3 regions of the Pseudoalteromonas sp. OFAV1 genome follow, and region 2 is predicted to be linked to each of the others. Evidence: predicted binding sites of a transcription regulator. Region 2 holds the regulator's gene; each other region holds the start of a gene.

Region 1 (4,487 bases), on a different contig from region 2:
TGTAAACGCACCCTCTATCGATTTTGATGCTTTTATTTTTGATCTCGATGGTACGCTCCTTGATACCGCCGATGATCTGGGTCATGCATTAAATCGCGTATTAGCCGATGCAGATATCGCCCCAGTCGCTGAGCATATTTATCGTCCCGCAGCTTCAAACGGAGCCAATGCACTTTTAGAGGTTGGTTTTGGTGATAAGTGGCCTGATGTAGAACAACTGGCTTTACGACAACAGTTACTCGATTATTACGCTGATGATATTGCCGTTCACAGTAAATGCTTCAACGGCATCGAGCAGCTTTTAATTGCACTTGAGCAAAACAATATTAAGTGGGGCATTATGACCAATAAGCCCGGCTTTTTAACTGAGCCCTTAGTACAAGCGATCCCATCTTTAAGTAATGCTCAAGCCGTTGTCAGTGGCGATACATTAGCTGTTTCGAAACCATCACCGGATCCACTGTTACATACAGCTGAGATCTTAGATGTTGATCCAACTCGTTGTTTGTATATCGGTGATGCTGAGCGAGATATTCAAGCTGCAAAAGCAGCTAATATGTACAGTGCAACGGCGCTTTGGGGTTACATACCGAGTGTTGACGCTGCGCTTGGCTGGCAGGCAGATTTTAATTGGCATTCGCCAATTGATGGCTTTAACCATATATAGTGTTATTTATTATCTAAAACACCATATATTGTGATCTGATTCGCTTTTGAACATTCTTTGATGATAAAAAATCAGATGAAATTATAGTTTAAGAAATGTAAATTTTCTGGATCTTGAGTTGATTTCTACAAATTTCGTCGTCTGTGAATGTTCAAAGGTTAATGATTACTAACACAATGCGCATATCCAATAGTTATCCACAAAATGGGGCAATTCTATCCCTTGCCAAATAGGATCCTTGGCTCTATCTTGATGATAACGCTGAACAAACAAGTTTGATTTAGTGGAGGGACTGACACCGCATCTGCAAAATACGGTGTCAGTAAAACGCTTGCTGTCGAAGCAACAAAGCGCACTACATACAAATTGAGCGTATCTCATATGTTTCTACTCGGCAAGTATACATCTGAATATTTGGATAATTCATATGAAAATTAGAATTACTATCGAGATACCAAGCTATGTGTTACTAAAAGCACTTACTTTAGTTAGTATCATAATGATCTAATATGTTTCTGGGCTGTTAACTCAGCCCATTACTAATGAGGTAATAAAATAATCAAATTTCTGAAATCAATATATAGTGTTATTTATTATCTAAAACACCATATATTGTGATCTGATTCACTTTTGAACATTCTTTGATGATAAAAAAATCAGTCGAAATTTATTTTTTAAAACGGTAAATTTTCTGGATCTTGAGTTGATTTCTACAAATTTCGTCGTCTGTGAATGTTCAAAGGTTAATGGTCACTAACACAATGCGCTTATCCAATAGTTATCCACAAAATGGGGCAATTCTATCCCTTGCAAAACAGCGCAGACCACACTATCTTGTGATCTGCAATTTAAACAACACCAGATATTGTGGCTAAATGTTATTCAATTAGCTGCATATAGTGTTTAATAATAATAATTACATAAAGAATACCTTTGTCTTTACAACTAAAATTTCCCAAGGAATACAGGCAAAACTATGAACCAACAGCTATCTGTAAGCAAACGTGACGGCCGTAAAGAGTCACTCGATCTAGATAAGATCCATCGCGTAATCGCTTGGGCCGCAGAAGGTCTGAATAATGTGTCTGTCTCACAAGTTGAATTAAAATCACACATTCAATTTTATGATGGCATTCGCACCGACGACATTCATGAAACAATCATCAAAGCGGCAGCGGATCAAATCTCAAAAGATACGCCAGATTATCAATACCTAGCTGCTCGCTTAGCTGTATTCCACTTGCGTAAAAAAGCGTATGGCCAATTTGAGCCACCACGTTTATATGATCACATTACAAAATTAGTTGAAGACAAACGTTACGATCAGCATTTACTTGTCGACTACACAGAGCAAGAAATCGATGAGTTAGACTCATATATTGATCATAATCGTGATTTAAACTTCAGCTACGCTGCTGTAAAGCAACTTGAAGGTAAATACCTAGTTCAAAACCGTGTTACTGGCGAAATTTACGAAAGTGCACAGTTTTTATATATTTTAGTTGCTGCAAGCTTATTCTCTGATTATCCAAAAGAGACACGTCTTGATTACATCAAGCGTTTTTATGATGCAGTGTCTACATTTAAGATTTCATTACCTACACCAATTATGGCAGGTGTGCGTACACCAACACGTCAATTCAGCTCATGTGTATTGATTGAATGTGGTGATAGCCTTGATTCTATTAATGCGACATCGTCTGCGATTGTTAAATATGTTTCGCAACGTGCAGGTATTGGTATTAACGCGGGCCGTATTCGTGCCCTTGGTAGCCCTATTCGCAACGGCGAAGCGTACCACACAGGTTGTATTCCGTTTTATAAACACTTCCAAACAGCGGTTAAAAGCTGTTCACAAGGTGGTGTTCGTGGCGGTGCAGCAACGTTGTTCTACCCACTTTGGCACTTAGAAGTTGAAAATCTTCTTGTCCTTAAGAACAACCGTGGTGTTGAAGACAACCGTGTACGTCATCTTGACTACGGTGTCCAGTTCAACAAATTAATGTATAGCCGTTTAATCAAAGACGATTACATCACATTGTTCAGCCCGTCAGATGTACCGGGTCTATATGATGCATTCTTTGAAGACCAAGCGAAGTTTGATGAGCTATATGTTAAGTACGAACAAGACGAGTCAATTCGTAAAAAGCGTATTAAAGCAATTGAGTTATTCTCAATGTTTGCTCAAGAGCGTGCAAGCACTGGTCGCATTTACTTACAAAACGTTGACCACTGTAATACACACAGCCCGTTTATCTCGACTGTGGCGCCAATTCGTCAATCTAACCTATGTTTAGAAATCGCATTACCAACTAAGCCACTTAGCAATGTAATGGATGAAGAAGGTGAAATTGCACTTTGTACGCTATCTGCATTTAACTTAGGTGCGATTGAGTCGCTTGATGAGTTAGAAGAACTTGCTGAACTTGCAGTACGTGCCCTTGATAACTTACTTGATTTCCAAGACTACCCTGTTCCTGCGGCTAAAAACGCAACGATGGGTCGTCGTACGCTGGGTATAGGTGTAATTAACTTCGCATACTACCTTGCTAAAAACGGTAAACGTTATTCTGATGGTAGTGCTAATGCCTTAACTCACAAAACGTTTGAAGCAATTCAATATTACCTAATGAAAGCATCAAACGAGTTAGCGAAAGAACGCGGTGCGTGTCCTAAATTTAACGAGACAACGTATTCTCAAGGCATCATGCCGACAGATACTTACAAGCGTGACCTAGATCAGTTCTGTAATGAGCCACTTCATTTAGATTGGGATTCATTACGTGCGAGCATTAAAGAGCACGGTATGCGTAACTCTACGCTATCTGCATTGATGCCATCAGAGACATCATCACAAATCTCTAACGCAACAAATGGTATTGAGCCACCACGTGGTCATATCAGCGTTAAAGCAAGTAAAGATGGTATCTTAAAGCAAGTAGTTCCAGATTATGAAAACCTGAAAGACAACTATGAGCTACTGTGGGATATTCCATCAAACGATGGTTACCTACAGCTTGTTGGTATTATGCAAAAATTCGTTGACCAAACGATTTCTGCAAACACTAATTATGATCCATCTAAGTACGAAGGCGGTAAAGTACCTATGAAGGTGCTATTAAAAGACCTACTGACTGCTTATAAACTTGGTGTGAAGACCTTGTACTACCACAACACACGTGACGGTGCATCGGATGCTCAAGATGAGCTAACACCAGAGGTAGAAGATGACGGTTGTGCAGGCGGCGCTTGTAAAATCTAATTAAATTAATAACATAACAAAAGCGGGCTCATTTGCCCGCTTTGTCCTGACTGTTTTTTGAGAAATCACTATGTCATATACAACTTTTAGCCGAAACCATAATAACCAATTACAAGAACCGATGTTTTTCGGCCAAACTGTAAACGTGTCACGTTACGACCAACAAAAGTACCCTATCTTCGAAAAGCTAATTGAAAAACAATTATCGTTCTTTTGGCGTCCTGAAGAAGTTGACGTAAGTAAAGACCGTCTTGACTTCCAAGCGTTACCGGACCACGAAAAACACATCTTTTTAAGCAACTTGAAATATCAAACCTTGCTAGATAGTGTGCAAGGTCGTTCACCTAACGTTGCGTTACTACCCATTGTGTCTATTCCTGAGCTTGAAACTTGGATTGAAACATGGGCGTTTAGTGAAACAATTCACAGCCGTTCATACACGCATATTATTCGTAACGTTACGCAGTCTCCCGAGCTTATCTTTGATGATATCGTCAGTAACGAGAAGATCAGTGAACGTGCTGATGCGGTTACCAAATACTACGATGATTTAATCAA
Region 2 (4,487 bases):
TCACTGCTATGCAGTTGATGGTAGTTTTGATGACTGTCAAGGCATGGTCAAAAATGCGTTTTTAGACGATGAAGTAAAACAAAAACTTGGCCTTAACTCAGCTAACTCGATCAATATCAGTCGCTTGGTCGCTCAAGTGTGTTATTACTTTGAAGCAATAGCCCAGTTGCCAAAAGAAAAGCGTAGCAAGGCACATATCTCAGTACCAAGTGGTAACTTTGGTAATGTGTGCGCTGCGATGATTGGTGCAGTACTTGGTATGCCTGTCGCAAAATTGAGTGCAACAACCAATCAAAATGACACTGTGCCACGTTTTTTACAAAACAAAGAGTGGGCACCTAACGAAACGCTTGAGTCATTATCGAACGCAATGGATGTGAGTAAACCGAATAACTGGCCTCGTGTTCAATTTATGTTAGATAATAATTGGTTTAGCTATGATGACTTTTACTCAAGTTGTGTTGGCGAAGAAGAAACCAAAGAAGTGATGAAAAAAATTCATCAAACGGGTTATATCGCAGAACCTCATACAGCGATTGCTTACCAAGGCTTAAAAGAAAATTTAGCAGATGGCAGTGCCGGTATATTTTTAGCAACGGCACATCCTGCTAAATTTAAAGAAAGTGTTGAAGATATTTTAGGTATTGAGTTAGCAATGCCTAAGCCTCTAGCAGATGCTCTTGCTAAGCCTTGTTTGGCAGAAGACATCAAGCATGATTATCAACTATTGAGAACAGAGCTTTTAAATAAACTAGCTTAAAGTAATTAAAAGAGCGGCATTGCCGCTCTTTTTAATGTGATAATGAATGGCTGTGGCGGTTCAATAATCGCATTGCAATTATCACTAACGCACTAAAACATAGCAAAGCGCAGCTTAATAAGATGATCTCGTTTTGCGTCCATTGTGTTAAAGTCAGAGCACTAATGAATAAAATAAAGGGTTTAAATTCATAGTAATAGCGCGCTCTTCTTTGTTTAATTCGCTGACTTTTTTGATCTCGTCTTCGTGCTTCTGAGCGCATTCGCCATATGTTTGCACCCAGCAAAAATAACACAATACCAATGAGTGTGTAGAGCAGCTCATGAGGTATGACGATACAGGCAATACCTAAAAACAAATAGCAGTAGGGAACAAGTTCATAAATGGGCTTGGCTAACATTGACTCAAAACATCCTTGATCTGGGTTTGTATTACAAGCTTAGTTTCATTGTGCCCATATGCAAACGCATGATGAACTTTTTACGCTAAATCATATTTTAAAAATATATGTAATGTTTTAAATTTATAAATTTTTATTATGTATCAATAAAAAAATATCATTATTAAAACACTGTGAAATAAATTCAATCCCTGTTTAAATATGTTCATCTTTACAAGATAGGCAAAAGTGCGTTTTAAGCGTACAATATAGCCTTCAAAAAATACCATACACGTTGCCTTAGGAGACCCCATGTTAGAACGTAGCATGAATATTTCGGATTTCGATCCAGAGTTATTTGCAGCCATCACTAAAGAGACGGCTCGTCAAGAAGAGCACATCGAACTGATCGCGTCTGAAAACTACTGTAGCCCACGCGTACTTGAAGCGCAGGGTTCTCAGCTTACCAACAAATATGCTGAAGGTTACCCAGGCAAACGTTACTATGGCGGTTGTGAACATGTTGATGTTGTTGAGCAGCTAGCAATTGACCGTGCTAATGAATTATTCGGTACTGATTACGCTAACGTTCAACCGCATGCGGGTTCACAAGCAAACGCAGCTGTTTTCCAAGCACTTCTTCAGCCGCATGATACAGTACTAGGTATGAGCTTAGCTCATGGTGGTCACTTAACTCACGGTTCACACGTTAACTTTTCTGGTAAAACGTACAATGCAATTCAATACGGCCTAAATGACGAAACAGGCGAAATTGATTACGCTCAAGTTGAAGCGCTAGCATTAGAGCACAAACCAAAAATGATCATCGCTGGTTTCTCAGCATACTCAGGTATCGTTGATTGGGCTAAATTCCGTGAAATCGCTGACAAAGTTGGTGCCTACTTATTCGTAGATATGGCTCACGTTGCTGGTCTTATCGCAGCGGGTGTATACCCAAGCCCAATCCCTCACGCACACGTTGTTACTACGACAACTCACAAAACATTAGCGGGCCCTCGTGGCGGTCTAATCGTTTCTGCATGTGGTGATGAAGAAATCTACAAAAAGCTAAACAGCGCAGTATTCCCTGGCGGTCAAGGTGGTCCTTTATGCCACATCATCGCTGCTAAAGCAGTTGCTTTCAAAGAAGCATTACAACCAGAATTTAAAGCGTACCAAGCTCAAGTGGTAAAGAACGCTCAAGCTATGGTTGAAGTTCTTCAAGAGCGTGGCTACAAAGTTGTTTCTGGTAAAACAGACAACCACTTATTCCTTCTTGACCTAATCGATAAAGATATCACAGGTAAAGATGCTGACGCTGCACTAGGTAACGCTAACATCACTGTAAACAAGAACTCAGTTCCGAATGACCCACGTTCACCGTTCGTAACGTCTGGTCTTCGTATTGGTTCTCCGGCTATTACTCGCCGTGGTTTCAAAGAAGCAGAGTCAAAAGAGCTTGCTGGCTGGATCTGTGACGTACTAGACAACATCAATGATGAGTCTGTACAAGCTGAAGTAAAAGAGAAAGTTAAAGCTATCTGTAAAAAATTACCAGTTTACGCTTAATTATTGGTTGAACCGTAATTAAGATAACAATAGCGTTGTTTTTTGCTATTATAAAGGCCGCTTAATAAGCGGCCTTTTTTGTTTTTAATAAACGGAAGCTGAACTCTATGCATTGTCCTTTTTGCACCGCAAAAGATACTAAAGTAATTGATTCTCGACTTGTTGGCGGCGGCCACCAGGTTAGGCGTCGACGTGAATGTAATGAATGTCACGAACGTTTTACCACCTTTGAAGGCGCAGAACTTGTGATGCCAAGAGTCATAAAGCAAGACGGTAGTCGTGAACCATTTAATGAAGACAAATTACTCAATGGCTTGCATCGTGCGCTAGAAAAACGCCCTGTCAGCACAGAGCAGGTCGATGAAGTGGTCAACATTATTAAATCTCAGCTTCGTGCCACGGGTGAACGTGAAATTTCTAGCCATTTAATTGGTGAGTGCATTATGGAGTCACTAAAAAAACTAGATAAAGTGGCTTATGTTCGCTTTGCATCAGTTTACCGTTCTTTTGAAGATATTCGCGAGTTTGGTGAAGAAATCGCTCGTTTAGGTGATTAACTATGTCATTCACAGAACTTGATACGGCTTATATGGCACGTGCCATAGAGCTTGCTAAACAAGGTCGTTTTACTACAACACCAAACCCTAATGTTGGCTGTGTACTGGTTAAAGATGGCGAAATAGTCGGTGAAGGATTTCATCAACTAGCAGGGCAGGGCCATGCTGAAGTTAATGCTCTGGCAGTGGCTGGCGACAATGCAAAAGGTGCCACCGCATATGTGACTTTAGAACCTTGTAGTCATTATGGACGCACACCGCCTTGTGCCGAAGGTTTAAAAGCTGCGGGTGTTAGCAAAGTTATAGCTGCCATGGTCGACCCAAACCCAGCGGTGAGTGGTCGCGGTCTACAGATTTTAGCTGATGCAGGTATCGCTGTAGCATCAGGTTTACTTGAACAACAAGCGCGCGATTTAAACAAAGGCTTTTTAAAGCGCATGGAAACTGGGTTGCCATATGTGATTTGTAAAATGGCTTGCAGTTTAGACGGTAAAACTGCGCTAAATAATGGCCAAAGTAAGTGGATTACAGGGCCTAAAGCGCGCCAAGATGTGCAAGCATTTCGTGCCCAAAGTTGCGTGGTACTCACTGGTGCAGATACGGTTATGACCGATAATGCCAAACTTAATGTACGCATTGATGAGCTGCCATTTGATATGCCAACGTCACTGCCTTTGCGTCAACCTACCCGTGTGATTATTGATTCACAAAATAGGTTAACGCCTGAACTTGCATTATTTAGCATTGAAAGTCCGGTGATTATTTTCACTACATCGCTTGATAAACAGTATCAATGGCCTCACTTTGTTAAACACGAAGTTGTACCAGCAGTTAATAATAAAGTTGATCTATCAGCGGTTTTAAAGCGTCTTGCTGAGCTGCAATTTAACCATATTTGGCTCGAAGCAGGTGCGACCCTTGCCGGTGCATTTGCTGAGCAAGATTTAATTGATGAATACATTGTTTATATTGCCCCTAAGTTAATAGGTGATATGGGCAAAAGCTTACTAAACTTTGCAGAAGTTACCATGATGAGTGATATCACTGAACTGACCTTTACTGATACAGTGATGATTGGCGACGATATTCGCTTAACAGCGACAAAAGCAAAGCAAGCCACACACATTGAAAATAAAGAGTAGCACTATGTTTACTGGAATTATTGAAGCAACAGGTAAAATTGTTGAACTAACACAAAAGCAAGGTGACCTAGCTATTCGTA
Region 3 (4,487 bases), on a different contig from region 2:
AAACAAGCCTAATAGCGTCATTTTCATAACAAGTGACGCTAAAATCCACCTAAACCTATAAAGCACTTTCCACTGTAAATTGTAATTAAAACAGAATTAGTTGCATGCAAATATTTACAGCACATAAATTGCGTGCTACAATTATATCAACAAAAACAGTTAAGGTTATTAGATTATGAAAATCGACTTCACTAACAAAATTCTAAATTCAGAGTGTATCGTATTAACTAGCGCAGGCACTTCTTGGTTTAATCATTCATACATTCCAGTAGTCAGTACTGATGAACTTTTGTCTGACTATAAGCTGATCATCAAGATGGCAAAAGAACAAGGTATTAAAGTCGCCTACACTCGACGTATTAAACATCGTCTAACAAGCCTTGCTGATAAATATGCTCTAGAGCATAAGGTTTATCACGCGAAATACCAAAACCTACTAGAGCGCGTTACAGAGCTTGCTAAAGACAATTATTTCATAGGCCCTACAATTGATAACCCTGAGATAAAAGAAGCTGAGCAACTATCGTTCGATATCAACAATATGTATCGTAATGGTAAGCCTCTTGGTGAAATGAGAGATATTGCTGGCAGTATTAAAGAAATTAAAGAACTGCTTCAGCGAAAAAATAATTGTTCTAAGATCAGTATTTGATAGTCAATGGCCCAGACGAACAATTACTGGGCCAACTTTTCTGGCAGGTCTGATAATACTTATTCCCAATCTCTATCATAAATATGTCGGCGCACATTTTACCAAACAATAATAACTGCGGCACAGCTAACAATTAGAGATTATACTATCAAATCTATATCTTTTTTTGTTGCAATTATTTTTGCTGGTGGTATAATTAATTAAAACAACAAAGGGATACGGATATGAAATTAAATACTGACATGAACGATCTGGAAACTTTTAACGAAGCTGTTATGAATGCTCACTGGATCCTAAATGAGGACTCTTTAGAACTAAGTGTCCTACCTACAGCAAATGATGACTTTGAGGCTTATTGCGCTGATAATGACGAAGAGTTCCTACTATCTCTTTCGGACGAACAGTTAGCTAATGATGAGTTTCTTGAAGATAACGGGTACTCTATTGTCCCACAGGTTTTAAGACGATTTTCACCTGATGCCGGTTACTACAGCGCATAATTACTTACAAAGGTGAGTCAATGCATGACTCACCTATCAAAAATCAGATAAAGAGCAAATAGAACAATGCTAAAATTGGTAGTATGCACCCTACTTCTCTGATAATTAACTTGAGTCCATTCTTGAATACTGTGCCATGTACCAACTGATTCTTAACTATATGCATCCCGGCACAAATTCTTACCACAAATAGCGAATGGAATAGCACTTTAAATCCCATTAGCGCTGTAAAGTCTGGCTCTATATTGCTATAGATTACACTACACGCTGCAACCATAAAGATTACTAAAGTGACCTTAATCTCCGCAAACGTATAATCCAACTTTTCTCCATATAGAGAATCACTGTACTTCTTATCTAAAGCATAAAATGCAAATAGAACGAACAAAAATGAGATATACATATAAACCATAATAAAAGCCTCTAAAACAAGAAATTCATACAATCCTATCATTAGTCAAATCAAATAATAATTAAAAATTTACTTTTTAATTTTATCTTTTTATGTTACAATAAGTCATACTTAATAAGAACAATAAGAAGTGTTATGGAAATAAAATCTGGCAAGACTACAATACAAGAGTTCGCTAACACAATTCTGCAAAATAAGCTTTATAGAGATGACGGACTAAATAAAACAATATCCGAACGGGGCCTAAAATTCTTATCTTCTGAATACCATAGAGATATTCAGTACAGCATGGCACTAATCGACAACAAACCTGTCGCTCTTGCCATGATCGTAATACCTCCATTTGAAAATCAAGGTGGTCACCTCAAATCAGAACAGTTTGAGTTGTATTCAGATAGATATTTTTCTGTATTTACTAAAGAGGAATACCGAGGTAATGGCATAGCTCGTAAATTATCTGTCGAATTAGCTACGCAATTCGACAAAGGCATGCAAAAGCTTGGTCGTCGTTATGATGGCTTTTTTGTATGTTCGGAGAAGACAGTAGCACCAATGTTTCGAGAAAGCTTTTCTATTGCAGTTATGGCTGGTGGATTTCCTCCTTTCAGAGCTGTTAAACGATTAAATCACATACTTTTAAATGAACCAATACCTGACGCAATCGCAACCGAAATAAAGCTTGATAGTAGAGATGTAATAATTAATGAACTCAATAGACAAAAACTAAGCTTATCCAAACCTATAATTAAAATAAAAAACAACACAGAAGATGAATTATCATTTTTTTAACCAGAACGCACTGAAAATGCCTGTATTAACAAGGCATTTTTTTTGGCTTAAATTTCAAATAAAGCTCCAAACAGCCTTATAGCTACAATCAAACTATCAAAATCGCTCGTCTTTGAATCACTAATACTATATATTGTGTTTGTCGCTACTGAAATATACATATATAGACATTTCTTTAATTTATGGTACACTTAAATCTCTAATTCATTCTATAAATAAAGTAAGGTTTATTATGTTATTAGTTACAAAAAGAAGCGGCAAAAAAGAAGCTTTGGATCTTGATAAGATTCATAGAGTTTTAACTTGGGCAGCAGAAGGCTTAGATAACGTATCAGTTTCACAAATCGAGCTAAAAGCACAACTTCAATTTTTTGATGGAATTACAACATCAGGCATTCATGAAACAATTATCAAATCTGCGGCTGATCTAATCTCTGTAGAATCGCCAGATTATCAGTTCTTAGCTGCCCGACTTGCTATTTTCCACTTACGTAAAAAAGCATTTGGCGAGTTCACTCCGCCTGATTTCTATACGCACATCAAGAAGCTCGTAGAAAGCGGCAAATATGACAAACATATCCTCGAAGACTATTCTGAATCAGAACTAAATGAATTAGGTAATTACATCAATCATGATCGTGACCTTAATTTTAGCTATGCCGCAGTTAAACAATTAGAAGGCAAGTATTTAGTACAAAACAGAGTTACTGGTCAAATTTACGAATCAGCCCAGTTCTTATATATGTTAGTTTCTGCTTGCCTTTATTCTGTAACTAAATGCAAAGTAAAACGTTTAGATTACGTAAAGCGTTTTTATGACGCTACATCAAAATTTAAAATTTCACTACCTACACCAATAATGGCCGGTGTTCGCACCCCGACTAGACAATTCAGTTCTTGCACCTTAATTAATACTGACGACTCGTTAGATAGCATTAACGCATCAGCATCATCAATCGTTAAATATGTAAGTCAACGTGCTGGTATAGGTTTAAATGTAGGTAAGATTAGAGCGCTAGGTAGTGAAATTCGTGGTGGTGAAGCCCTGCATACAGGCATTATTCCATTCATTAAACACTTTCAAACAGCTGTTAAATCATGCTCGCAAGGAGGTGTTCGTGGGGGAGCTGCGACACTATTCTATCCTTTATGGCACCTAGAAGTAGAGAACTTACTTGTTTTAAAAAATAACAGAGGTGTTGAAGAAAATAGAGCTAGACATCTTGATTACGGAGTTCAATTCAATAAAGTCATGTACCAAAGATTAATCAAAGGTCAGAGCATAACTTTATTTAGCCCTTCAGATGTACCCAACTTATATGACAGCTTTTTTAGTGATCAAGAAAAGTTTGAAGAGCTTTACATTAAATACGAAAACGATCCTAACATTAGAAAAAAACAGGTTAAGGCAATCGAATTATTCAGTCTATTTGCCCAAGAACGTGCTAGCACTGGTCGTATCTATCTACAAAATGTAGATCACTGTAATATTCATAGCCCTTTCATTTCTTCAGTTGCTCCAATTCAACAAAGTAATCTTTGTTTAGAAATTGCTTTACCAAGCAAGCCTCTCACTAATGTGGATGATACAGATGGTGAAATTGCACTATGTACGCTATCAGCATTTAACTTAGGCGCAATTGAGAGCCTTGACGAGTTTGAAGAATTATCCGAACTAGCAGTTACCGCCCTCGACAACTTATTAGATTATCAAAGTTACCCTATTAAGGCAGCAGAAAAAGCAGCTTTATTAAGAAGAACTCTAGGTATCGGTGTTGTTAACTATGCTTATAAACTAGCTAAACATGGATTAAAATATTCAGATGGATCAGGAAATCAACTAACCCATGATATCTTTGAAGCTATTCAATTCTATTTAATGAAAGCTTCAGTTAATCTTGCCAAAGAGAAAGGTGCATGTGAGTTATTTAACGAAACCACATACTCACAGGGCATCTTGCCAATTGATACATATTCTAAGAAAGTTGATGAATTAGTTAGTAATAATTTGAAACTGGATTGGGAGACGTTACGAGAAGAAATTCTTAAATACGGCATGAGAAATTCAACTCTATCAGCCTTAATGCCATCTGAAACTTCATCACAAATTTCTAATGCAACCAATGGCATTGAG

The links. The regulator NrdR, encoded in region 2, represses ribonucleotide reductase genes. The targets are predictions, from matches to a motif close to AAACACNANATNTNGTGTTT.
Region 1: nrdA (class 1a ribonucleoside-diphosphate reductase subunit alpha) is a predicted target of NrdR. The motif match lies at 1,521-1,540, and genes of this name have one in related genera.
Region 3: nrdA (class 1a ribonucleoside-diphosphate reductase subunit alpha) is a predicted target of NrdR. The motif match lies at 2,475-2,494, and genes of this name have one in related genera.

Annotation. Positions count from the first base shown of each region.
Region 1 covers NZ_JAKGBG010000014.1:89,423-93,909, reverse strand. Annotated here, with positions in the region: gene L1267_RS10270 (HAD family hydrolase) at 1-667, shown strand, start outside; gene nrdA (class 1a ribonucleoside-diphosphate reductase subunit alpha) at 1,644-3,929, shown strand; gene nrdB (class Ia ribonucleoside-diphosphate reductase subunit beta) at 4,000-4,487, shown strand, end outside.
Region 2 covers NZ_JAKGBG010000001.1:226,429-230,915, forward strand. Annotated here, with positions in the region: gene thrC (threonine synthase) at 1-760, shown strand, start outside; gene L1267_RS01035 (hypothetical protein) at 792-1,160, opposite strand; gene glyA (serine hydroxymethyltransferase) at 1,452-2,708, shown strand; gene nrdR (transcriptional regulator NrdR) at 2,816-3,265, shown strand; gene ribD (bifunctional diaminohydroxyphosphoribosylaminopyrimidine deaminase/5-amino-6-(5-phosphoribosylamino)uracil reductase RibD) at 3,268-4,407, shown strand; gene L1267_RS01055 (riboflavin synthase) at 4,412-4,487, shown strand, end outside.
Region 3 covers NZ_JAKGBG010000019.1:39,223-43,709, forward strand. Annotated here, with positions in the region: gene L1267_RS12390 (hypothetical protein) at 176-652, shown strand; gene L1267_RS12395 (hypothetical protein) at 895-1,152, shown strand; gene L1267_RS12400 (GNAT family N-acetyltransferase) at 1,700-2,353, shown strand; gene nrdA (class 1a ribonucleoside-diphosphate reductase subunit alpha) at 2,586-4,487, shown strand, end outside.